3 regions of the Streptomyces sp. NPDC051684 genome follow, and region 2 is predicted to be linked to each of the others. Evidence: riboswitches for the same ligand, from Rfam matches in the RefSeq annotation. Region 2 holds a riboswitch; each other region holds the start of a gene.

Region 1 (3,266 bases), on a different contig from region 2:
CGTCGGAGGCGGCCAGATGGGCGCGGGCATCGCCGAGGTCTGCGCCCGGGCCGGCATCGACACGATCGTGTGCGAGGCCGACGCCACAGCCGTACAGCGCACCCGCGACCGCATCACGGCCTCGCTCGGCAAGGCGGTCGACCGGGGCAAGTGCACAGCCGCGCAGGCGCAGGGCGCACTCGGCCGGACGACGTTCACCGGGGAACTGGACGATCTTGCCGACCGGCAACTCGTCATCGAGGCGATCGTCGAGAACACCGACGACAAGACGGAACTGTTCGCCGCTCTCGACAAGATCGTCGAGGATCCGGCCGCCGTGCTCGCCACCAACACCTCCTCGATCCCCGTCATGCGCCTCGGCATGGCGACCGGGCGCGCCGACCGCGTCGTCGGACTGCACTTCTTCAATCCGGTGCCGGCCCTGCCCCTGGTCGAGGTCGTCACATCGCTGCACACCTCGGCCGGGACCGCCGCGCTGGTGGAGCACTTCGCCACGGGGACACTCGGCAAGACCGTGGTGCGCTCCCGTGACCGCGCCGGGTTCGTCGTCAACGCGCTGCTCGTCCCGTACCTCCTGTCGGCGATCCGTATGACGGAGTCCGGCTTCGCGACACCGGCCGACGTCGACCACGGCATGGAGCTCGGCTGCGCACATCCCATGGGACCGCTGCGGCTCGCCGACCTGATCGGGCTCGACACCGTCGCCGCGATCGCCGAATCGCTCTACGAGGAGTTCAAGGAGCCGCTGTACGCACCGCCGCCACTGCTCCAACGCATGGTGGAGGCAGGCCTGTTGGGGCGGAAGACCGGGCGGGGCTTCCATGTCTACGAGCAGGTGGCCACCGAGAACCACCGGGGCTGAGGGGCCCGGGTACCGCCGCCGGAATGAGGGACGGCGACGGTTGAGCCCGTGGGGCGTGGGTCGGCGCACGACGCCGGTCCACGCCCCACGGGCTTTCGGCCGTCCAGCTCTCAGGTGGCCCATCTCACCGTCCGGAATCCGGACCATCTGGCCACTCTCCGCCACCGGCCCGTAGGGTGAGCGCTGCAGCTGGTTCGCCCCGTCCGCCAGGCGGGATGCGTCGCAAGAGGGAACCCGGTGGGAATCCGGGACTGCCCCGCAGCGGTGAGTGGGAACGACCGCCGTCATACGCACTGGGTCCGACAGACAGGGCCTGGGAAGCGACGGCCAGTAGATGTCCTCCATGACAGGAGGACGCGCCCGCGAGTCCGAAGACCTGCCATCTGCCCGTGCGCGTACGACGCGCGCACGGACATTCCGGTGACCTCGAGGGCGGGTCGGCGTACATATCCGGCGAACGATCGCGCCTTTGCCGCGCGAGGTCGTACCGCCGTTTCTGTCGCTCCTTCGCGCGCTCGGGTCTTCGGGATCCCAGGGATACGTCTCTCGAAGGAGAACTCCGTGACCACCAAGACCGCAGCCGCGGCAGCACGGGCCACCGTGTACGGCTACCCGCGCCAGGGCCAGAACCGAGAGCTGAAGAAGGCGATCGAGGGGTACTGGAAGGGCCGCATCACCGCCGACGCCCTGCGTACCACCGCCGCCGAACTGCGCCGCACCAACCGTCAGGAAATGGCGGCGGCCGGCATCGACGAGGTCCCCACCGGTGACTTCTCCTACTACGACCACGTCCTCGACACCACCGTCATGGTCGGTGCGATCCCGGAACGCCACCAGGCCGCCGTCGCTGCCGACGCCCTCGACGGGTACTTCGCGATGGCCCGCGGCACCCAGGACGTGGCGCCGCTGGAGATGACCAAGTGGTTCGACACCAACTACCACTACCTGGTGCCCGAGTTGGGTCCGGACACGGTGTTCACCGCCGACTCCACCAAGCAGGTCGCCGAGCTGAAGGAGGCCCTCGCCGAGGGCCTCACCGCCCGACCGGTTCTGGTGGGCCCGGTCACGTACCTCCTGCTGTCGAAGCCGGCGCCGGGCGTCGCCACGGACTTCGACCCGCTGACGCTGCTGGACCGGCTGCTGCCCGTGTACGCCGAGGTCCTCGCGGACCTGCGTGCCGCCGGTGCCGAGTGGGTGCAGCTCGACGAGCCCGCCCTGGTCCAGGACCGTACCGCGGCCGAGCTCAACGCCGCCGAGCGCGCCTACCGCGACCTCGGTACCGCGACCGACCGGCCGAAGCTCCTTGTGGCCTCCTACTTCGACCGGCTCGGCGATGCCCTTCCGGTGCTCGCCAAGGCGCCCGTCGACGGCCTCGCCCTCGACTTCACCGACGCCGCGGCCGCCAACCTCGGCGCGCTCGCCGCCGTCGGCGGTCTGTCCGGCAAGCGGCTGGTCGCCGGTGTCGTCAACGGGCGCAACATCTGGGTCAACGACCTGGAGAAGTCCCTCGCCACGCTCGGCACCCTCCTCGGCCTCGCCGACCGCGTCGACGTCGCAGCCTCCTGCTCCCTGCTGCACGTGCCGCTGGACGCCGCCCTGGAGAAGGACGTCGACCCGCAGATCCTGCGCTGGCTGGCCTTCGCCCGCCAGAAGACCGCCGAGATCGTCGCCCTCGCCAAGGGCCTCGCCCAGGGCACGGACTCGATCACCGCCGACCTGGCGGTCAACCGGGCCGCGCTGTCCTCCCGCGCCACGTCGCCGATCACCCGCGACCCGGCGGTGCGCGCCCGTGCCGCCGCCGTCACGGAGTCCGACACCCGTCGCGCCCAGGCGTACCCGGAGCGGGCGACGGCCCAGCGCGTCCACCTGGGACTGCCGCTGCTGCCGACCACGACCATCGGCTCGTTCCCGCAGACCACCGAGTTGCGCACCGCCCGGGCCGACCTGCGCACCGGCCGCATCGACACGGCCGGCTACGAGGGGCGCATCAGGAACGAGATCCGCGACGTCGTCTCCTTCCAGGAGAAGACCGGCATCGACGTCCTCGTGCACGGCGAGGCCGAGCGCAACGACATGGTGCAGTACTTCGCCGAACAGCTCACCGGCTACCTGGCCACGCAGCACGGATGGGTGCAGTCCTACGGCACCCGCTACGTCCGCCCGCCGGTCCTGGCCGGGGACATCTCCCGCCCCGAACCGATGACGGTGCGCTGGACCTCGTACGCCCAGTCGCTGTCGGACCGCCCGGTCAAGGGCATGCTCACCGGCCCGGTCACCATGCTCGCCTGGTCCTTCGTCCGCGACGACCAGCCGCTCGGCGACACCGCACGCCAGGTCGCCCTGGCCCTGCGCGACGAGGTCAACGACCTTGAGGCGAACGGCACTTCGATCATCCAGGTCGACG
Region 2 (3,266 bases):
CAACGCGGAGGCCGAAGTCCTGGACGTGCAGCGCCCGCTGCCCGGCCTCATTGCCCACCAAGTCCGCATCACCTCAGGCGAACTCGCGCCCGACGACCCCGTGATCGCGGCAGTCGACCCGGAATGGCGACTCGGCGCCCGCCAGGCCCACTCCGGCACCCACGTCCTGCACGCCGCCCTGCGCGAGACCCTCGGCCCGACCGCCCTGCAATCCGGCTCCTACAACCGGCCCGGCCACCTCCGCCTCGACTTCCCCTGGCGCGGAGCCCTGTCCACGGCCGTGCGCAGCGAGATCGAGGAAGCCGCCAACCGCGCCCTGCGCAGGGACCTGCCCGTCGGCGTGCGTTGGATGACGCTGCCCGAGGCCAAGGAGATCGGCGCGCTCGCCCTGTTCGACGAGACCTACGGCGAGAAGGTCCGCGTCGTCGAGATCGGCGGTGCCTGGTCACGCGAACTGTGCGGCGGCACCCACGTCGAGCACGCTTCCCAAGTCGGCACCGTCGCGCTGACTGGCGAGTCCTCCGTCGGCGCGGGCATGCGCCGCCTGGAGGCGGCCGTCGGCATCGAGGGCTTCAACTATCTGGCCCGCGAACGCGACCTCGTATCCAGCATCGCCGAGCAGATCGGAGCACCCCGTGGCGAGCTTTCCGAGAAGATCACTGGTCTGCTGGACCGCCTGAAGAACGCTGATCGCGAGAACGTACGCCTCAAGGCACAGGGCGTCGCCGCACAAGCTGAGCAACTGGTTTCGGAGGCGGTCGACGCGAGCGGCACACTCGTCGTGACCGCCTTGGTGCCGGGCGCGGCGCAGGAAGCGCGCGCTCTCGCTCTCGCCGTCCGCGACCGTCTCCCGGCGAACACGCCCGGTGCCACCGCGGTCGCCACTGAGGAGGGTGCCCTCGTCATCGCAGCCAATCGCGCCGCCACCGATACAGGTCTACATGCCTCCGCCCTGGTCAAGGCGCTACTGGACGGCCGGGGTGGCGGTAACCAGGACATCGCCCAAGGTGGCGGGGTTGCCGCCGAACGCCTCCGAAAGCTCCTGGCCGACCTGCCTTCCATCGTCGCGAGCGAATCCTGATCACCGACTCGTCTTGTAGACGTCTTTGTTCGTCCCAGCCCGCGGCGACAGGGGTGGTCTTGGCCATGAACGCGACACGCGGTAACGTCTCTCCGTTATCGACGACGGTACGACGGAAGCCGGTGAGAGTCCGGCACGGTCGCGCCACTGTGTTCCAGCTGTTCCCGGACCGCTGGTGAGTCAGACCCGTGACTGTCGTCCTGTGCACCACCGAGATGGGACGCGAACTCCCGAGGAGGCCCTGCCATGGCGCAGCATGTCGCCCAGCCGACCGCCACCACCCCTGTCATACCGGCCAAGCTGCCGTTGAAGGCCATTGCCCCCTGGGCGGCTTTCTTCGGCATCCTGATGCTGGTCCTGCTGTACTTCGTCGGCGCGGAACAGGGCGCCACGTCCGTGTTCAGCGGCGCGGAGGTTCATGAATGGGTGCACGACGCCCGTCACCTGCTCGGTTTCCCCTGCCACTGACCAGAGGGACACGAGCTTTCTCATGAACTCAACCACCGTACGTAACCTGCTTGTTCGGGGCATGCTCGCCGGTCTCGCAGCCGGCGTGCTTGCTCTCGTCATCGCCTACTGGCTCGGTGAGCCGATGGTCGACAAGGCAATCGGCTTCGAGGAGGCCCACGCCGGGCACTCGCACGGCGACGAGGTCGAACTCGTCTCCCGCAGCCTGCAGTCCACGGCCGGTCTCGCCACCGGCGTCCTCGTCTACGGGGTCGCCTTCGGCGGCATCGCGGCCCTTGCCTACTGCTTCGCCCTGGGCCGGGTGGGCCGCTTCGGCCCGCGCGCCACGGCGCTGCTGCTCTCCGGCTGCGCCCTGCTCGCGGTCTACGTCGTTCCGTTCCTGAAGTACCCGGCCAACCCGCCCGCCGTCGGCAACCCCGACACCATCGGCAAGCGGACCACCCTGTACTTCCTGATGATGGTCCTGAGCGTGCTGCTCGCGGTCGCCGCGACGATTCTGGGCAAGCGCCTCGCACCCCGCCTCGGCACCTGGTGGGCGACCGTGACCGCAGTCCTCGGCTTCGCCGTAGTCGTGGGACTGGCCTATCAGTTCCTGCCCGTCATCAACGAGGTGCCGGAGCACTTCCCGGCCGCGCTGCTGTGGCGCTTCCGGCTCTCCGCCCTCGCCATGCAGACCGTCCTGTGGGGCGGATTCGGCCTGGTCTTCGGTGAGTTGGCCGAACGCCTGCTGAACCCGAAGCCCGCGACCGCCGTGTCCGGGCAGGCGCCGGTGCCCGCCGGGCAGTGACCTGATCCGACGCACGCGAGAGGGCCCGCGGAACCAACCGAGGGCCCTCTCGCGTTTCACAGGCACCACCGATGAGGCGACGAATCGAGGAGCCGCGTGGGGAGACAACCCGAGCCGCGACACATCACGCTCGGCGGTCGCGAAGCGGTCGCCCTGACACTCGACGAGTATGCGCAGCTTCTCGCGAGCCGCCGCCAGATCGGCGGGCAGAGCGCTCGAGTCCGCGTACTGGCTCAGGAAGCCAAGCGCACGGCACGTCTGGTGCAGGGGCTGGAGGAACTCATCGAGCAGTGCGGCGCGGACTCCTGTCCCGCAGGCGGCAATGCTCCGTCTCCCCGGGCATCGCAAAAGGATCACCAGAAGGACGGCGAGTGCCCGCGCTGCGCGATCGCTGAGCTGTTGCGGCGGCACAGAGACGTGACCAACGGCTGATCCGTCCCCACCCACCAGGACGTCAGCGCGGACGGCCTTCCACCGGATACGGCACGTACGCCCGCCGATCCGGATCGATGGCCAGTCGACTGCCGGCCGGCGGCCGAGCCCGCTGCGCGCAGTCCCGTCGCTCGCAGATCCGGCAGCCGAGACCGATCGGGGTCGCGGCTCGCGAATCGTCCAGGGCGACGCCCTCCGCGTAGACGAGACGCTGCGCGTGGCGCAGCTCGCAGCCCAGGGCGACGGCGAATTCCGCGCGCGGCGCGTGGTGTCCGAAGCCACCCCGTGTGATGGTCCGTGCGACCCAGAAATACCGCTTCCCGTCGGGCATCTCGGCTACCTGGGTGAGGACGCGGCCAGGTGCGGAGAAGGCCTCGTACACCGTCCACAGGGGGCAGGTGCCGCCGAGACGGGAGAAGTGAAAGTCGGTGGCCGACTGACGCTTGGAGATGTTGCCGGCGCGGTCCACGCGCAGGAAGGAGAACGGGACACCGCGCT
Region 3 (3,266 bases), on a different contig from region 2:
TCGTACGGGTTCACGAACACCGCGAGCGTGTGGTCGGCGTCGACTCCCGCGACGCCGGAGAGCATGACCCGGGTCGTCGCCCCGGCCTCGGGCGAGGGCCGCACGGCGCTGACGTCTCCTTCCGGATGAGCCTTGCGGGCGGCGGCGACCTGATCGGCGACGGGCAGCTCGGACCTGCCCACGGGAACGTTCAGCTCATGGGCGTAGACGATCTTCTCGGCCTGGAAGGAGCCCGCGTAGAGCAGGCCCGTGACCGCGGCGACGAACAGGAACGGGGCGACGAACACCCCGGCGTAGAAGTGCAGTCGAAGCACCAGCGGGCGAAGTGACGCCCAGGCCGACCGGGTGGCGGGCGGTGACGGCGGTGCGTCCCGGCCCTCTTCCACCGGCCGGGAATCCGGGGTGTCCGAGGTTTCGGAGGTGATGGACAACGTGGTCCTCCAGTTCTGGGCAGCACGGAGTCCGGGCGCGGGCCGCTCGGCCCTGGGCGCATCCGGATCCGGTGCGGTGCATGGGGACTCGGCCGCGCGGGCCCGCTCAGGGCGTGCGCACGGCCGACGCCCGAGGGTGCGGCGCAGCCTCGGGTGAACCGGCTGTCGTCAGGCGACAGCGTTCCCTGCGGGTGGACCTCTGGAGGTGATGGGGTCCGCGAGGAGGAGCTCGCGCGGCGTACGGTCGCGCCGGGCGCGGCGGACCCGGACGCGCGGCCGGTGCGGCGGAGTCGGAAGGCGGAACGGGAGCCTGAGCGGTGCGACGATCCGGCCGACGACGCACCTCGCGAGGCGGAACGCGGCCTGCTCACCGTACGCGAGCCACAGCCCGCTCAGCACGGCGGCCAGCAGGTGGGCCGTGAGCATGCCGGAAGATGACATGCCACCCATGTCATGACCGCCGTGTGCCATGTCATGTATGCCGCCCGTACCACTCATGCCACTCATCGGGGCCATGGCACCCGTCGAGCCGGCCGGCATGGACTGCATGGGCATGTCGCCCATTCCCGTGGGCTCCATGGGCGCGCGGCACAACACGTGGTCCAGCCACCGCCCGGCGACGGAACCGCCGGACGCCGCCGGGTGCGTGACCACCTGCGCCCACGAGAAGAAGACGTGCAGCGCCGCCTGCGCGGCCACCGTCAGACCCACGACCGGCAGGATTCCGCGCTCACGGCCGGTGGGCACCCACGCCGCCGCACCGGTGGCCGCGCATCCGGCGGCCAGAGCCCACCAGGGCACGGTGTCACCGGACATGAGCGTGTGCGCCAGCGCCGTGAGCAGCACGCAGACGGCCGCGAGCATCGCGGCCCGTCCAGCGCGAGCGTCCCGGCGTGTGGTCATGGCCGACCCATCTTGGCATCCGCGCCCCGGTGATCACCGGCAGGTTCGCAACCCGGCATGCGCACCGCGGAAGCCACGTAGGATCGCCAGGTCATCACCGCGACGGGTGACAGGAAGCCGGTGCGAATCCGGCACGGTCCCGCCACTGTGACCGGGCAGAGCGCGTCAACGCTGCCCGGGAGTCAGGTCACTGGCCCGTCGCGGGCTTGTTCCGAGGAGCGCGGACTCCGTAGGAGGCTTCACGTGTACGACGGTCCGTACCGTCCCCATGCCCTTCCCCCTTCCCCTGTGCGACGGCTCTCCCGTGCGCGGCCGCGGCGCTTCGCCGTGCGGGCCTCGGCCGCCCTCGCCGCGCTGTCGGCAGCGGTACTCACCGCCGGTTGCGGCCCGTCCGGCACGGCGTCCTCGGCGTCCGAGCGCGCCGACGACCGCCCGAAGTCGTCGACTGCCGAGGGATTCCCCGTCACCATCGACAACTGCGGCGTCAAGACGACGTACGACAGGCCGCCGTCGCGCGCGGTCACCATCCATCAGCACCCCGCCGAACTCCTGCTCTCCCTCGGTCTGAAGGACCGGATGGTCGGCACGGCGTTCCCCGACTCAGTCGTCCTGCCGAGCCTGCGCGAGGACTACGCGTCGGTGCCGGAACTGGCCACGCGGGCACCGTCGTTCGAGAACGTCCTCGAAGCCGAACCCGACTTCGTCTACGGCGGCTACTCCAGCGCGTTCGACGAGAAGGAGGGCCGCTCGCGCAAGGCGTTCGCCGACGCGGGCATCGACACGTACCTCAACCGCGAGTACTGCGGCGGGAAGAACGTGACGATGCGCGACACCTACGCCGAGATACGCACCATCGGCAAGATCTTCGGAGTCCCCGACCGCGCCGACGCCCTGGTGTCCGACCTCCGCCGACGGGTCGCGAAGGCGAGCACCGCCGTCCGCGACCGGCCGCGGGTCCCCGTGTTCGTGTACGACAGCGGGGACAAGTCCGCCTTCACCGCGGGCGGCAAGGGCCTGGGCACACAGCTGATCCACCAGGCGGGCGGCCGCAATGTGTTCGCCGATCTGGACGACGTGTTCGGCGATGTCTCCTGGGAGCAGGTCGTCGACCGCAGGCCCGAGGTCATCGCGATCTACGACTACGCGGGCGACAAGAGCGTCGAGCAGAAGAAGCGCTACCTGCTCGCGCAGCCCGCGCTCGCCGACGTACCCGCCATCAAGCACAAGCGGTTCGTCGTGCTGCCGTTGACCGCGACGCTGGTCGGGGTCCGGTCGGCGTACGCGGTGGAGGGGCTCGCGCGCGGGCTGCACCCGGAGAGCTTCACGTGACGGCGCCCGCGGTCACCGACAAGCAGCCGGCCGGCGTGCGGGACCGACACATCGGCCAGGGGGTGCGGCTCACCGCCACCCTGGTCGTGCTCGCCGCGCTGCTTCTCGTCTCGCTGACGGCCGGACTCGCCATCGGCTCGGTGCGGGTGCCGCCCGGTCAGGTGTGGGGCATCGTGACGCACGCGCTGGGCGCCGACTGGTGGGGCGGCGCGGACTGGTCCCGAGCGCGCGAGACGATCGTGCTCGACGTGCGGGCGCCGCGTGTCCTGCTCGGCGCGAGACCGGCGCCGGTCTCGCGGTCGTCGGCACCGCCCTGCAGGCCCTGGTGCGCAACCCGCTCGCCGAGCCGTACTTGCTCGGTGTCTCGTCCGGTGCCTCGCTCGGGGCGGTCGCGGTCCTCGTGTTCGGGGTCGGCGTGTTCGGGGCGATGTCACTGTCGGCGGCGGCGTTCGCGGGTGCGCTCGGCGCGCTCGTCCTCGTCTACGCCACCGCGCGCACGGGTGGACGCATCACGTCCGGCCGCCTGATCCTGTCGGGTGTCGCGGTCGCGTCCATTCTCAGCGCGCTGCTCAACCTGCTGCTCACCACGGACCGCGGCAACGA

Evidence for each region. Region 2 has a riboswitch for cobalamin ahead of ACIA8D_RS33890 (CbtB-domain containing protein). Riboswitches for the same ligand answer to the same signal wherever they lie in the genome.
Region 1: it holds a riboswitch for cobalamin, as region 2 does, so the genes downstream of both, metE (5-methyltetrahydropteroyltriglutamate--homocysteine S-methyltransferase) here and ACIA8D_RS33890 (CbtB-domain containing protein) in region 2, are expected to answer to the same signal.
Region 3: it holds a riboswitch for cobalamin, as region 2 does, so the genes downstream of both, ACIA8D_RS28120 (ABC transporter substrate-binding protein) here and ACIA8D_RS33890 (CbtB-domain containing protein) in region 2, are expected to answer to the same signal.

The regions. Positions count from the first base shown of each region.
Region 1 is NZ_JBITCS010000025.1:14,531-17,796, reverse strand. Features, by position in the region: gene ACIA8D_RS27555 (3-hydroxybutyryl-CoA dehydrogenase) at 1-862, shown strand, start outside; cobalamin riboswitch at 1,036-1,261, shown strand; gene metE (5-methyltetrahydropteroyltriglutamate--homocysteine S-methyltransferase) at 1,424-3,266, shown strand, end outside.
Region 2 is NZ_JBITCS010000038.1:7,744-11,009, forward strand. Features, by position in the region: gene alaS (alanine--tRNA ligase) at 1-1,081, shown strand, start outside; cobalamin riboswitch at 1,150-1,292, shown strand; gene ACIA8D_RS33890 (CbtB-domain containing protein) at 1,328-1,549, shown strand; gene ACIA8D_RS33895 (CbtA family protein) at 1,572-2,336, shown strand; gene ACIA8D_RS33900 (hypothetical protein) at 2,433-2,768, shown strand; gene ACIA8D_RS33905 (short-chain fatty acyl-CoA regulator family protein) at 2,791-3,266, opposite strand, start outside.
Region 3 is NZ_JBITCS010000026.1:3,459-6,724, forward strand. Features, by position in the region: gene ACIA8D_RS28110 (PepSY-associated TM helix domain-containing protein) at 1-386, opposite strand, end outside; gene ACIA8D_RS28115 (hypothetical protein) at 600-1,334, opposite strand; cobalamin riboswitch at 1,406-1,548, shown strand; gene ACIA8D_RS28120 (ABC transporter substrate-binding protein) at 1,578-2,663, shown strand; partial or broken gene ACIA8D_RS28125 (FecCD family ABC transporter permease) at 2,699-3,266, shown strand, end outside.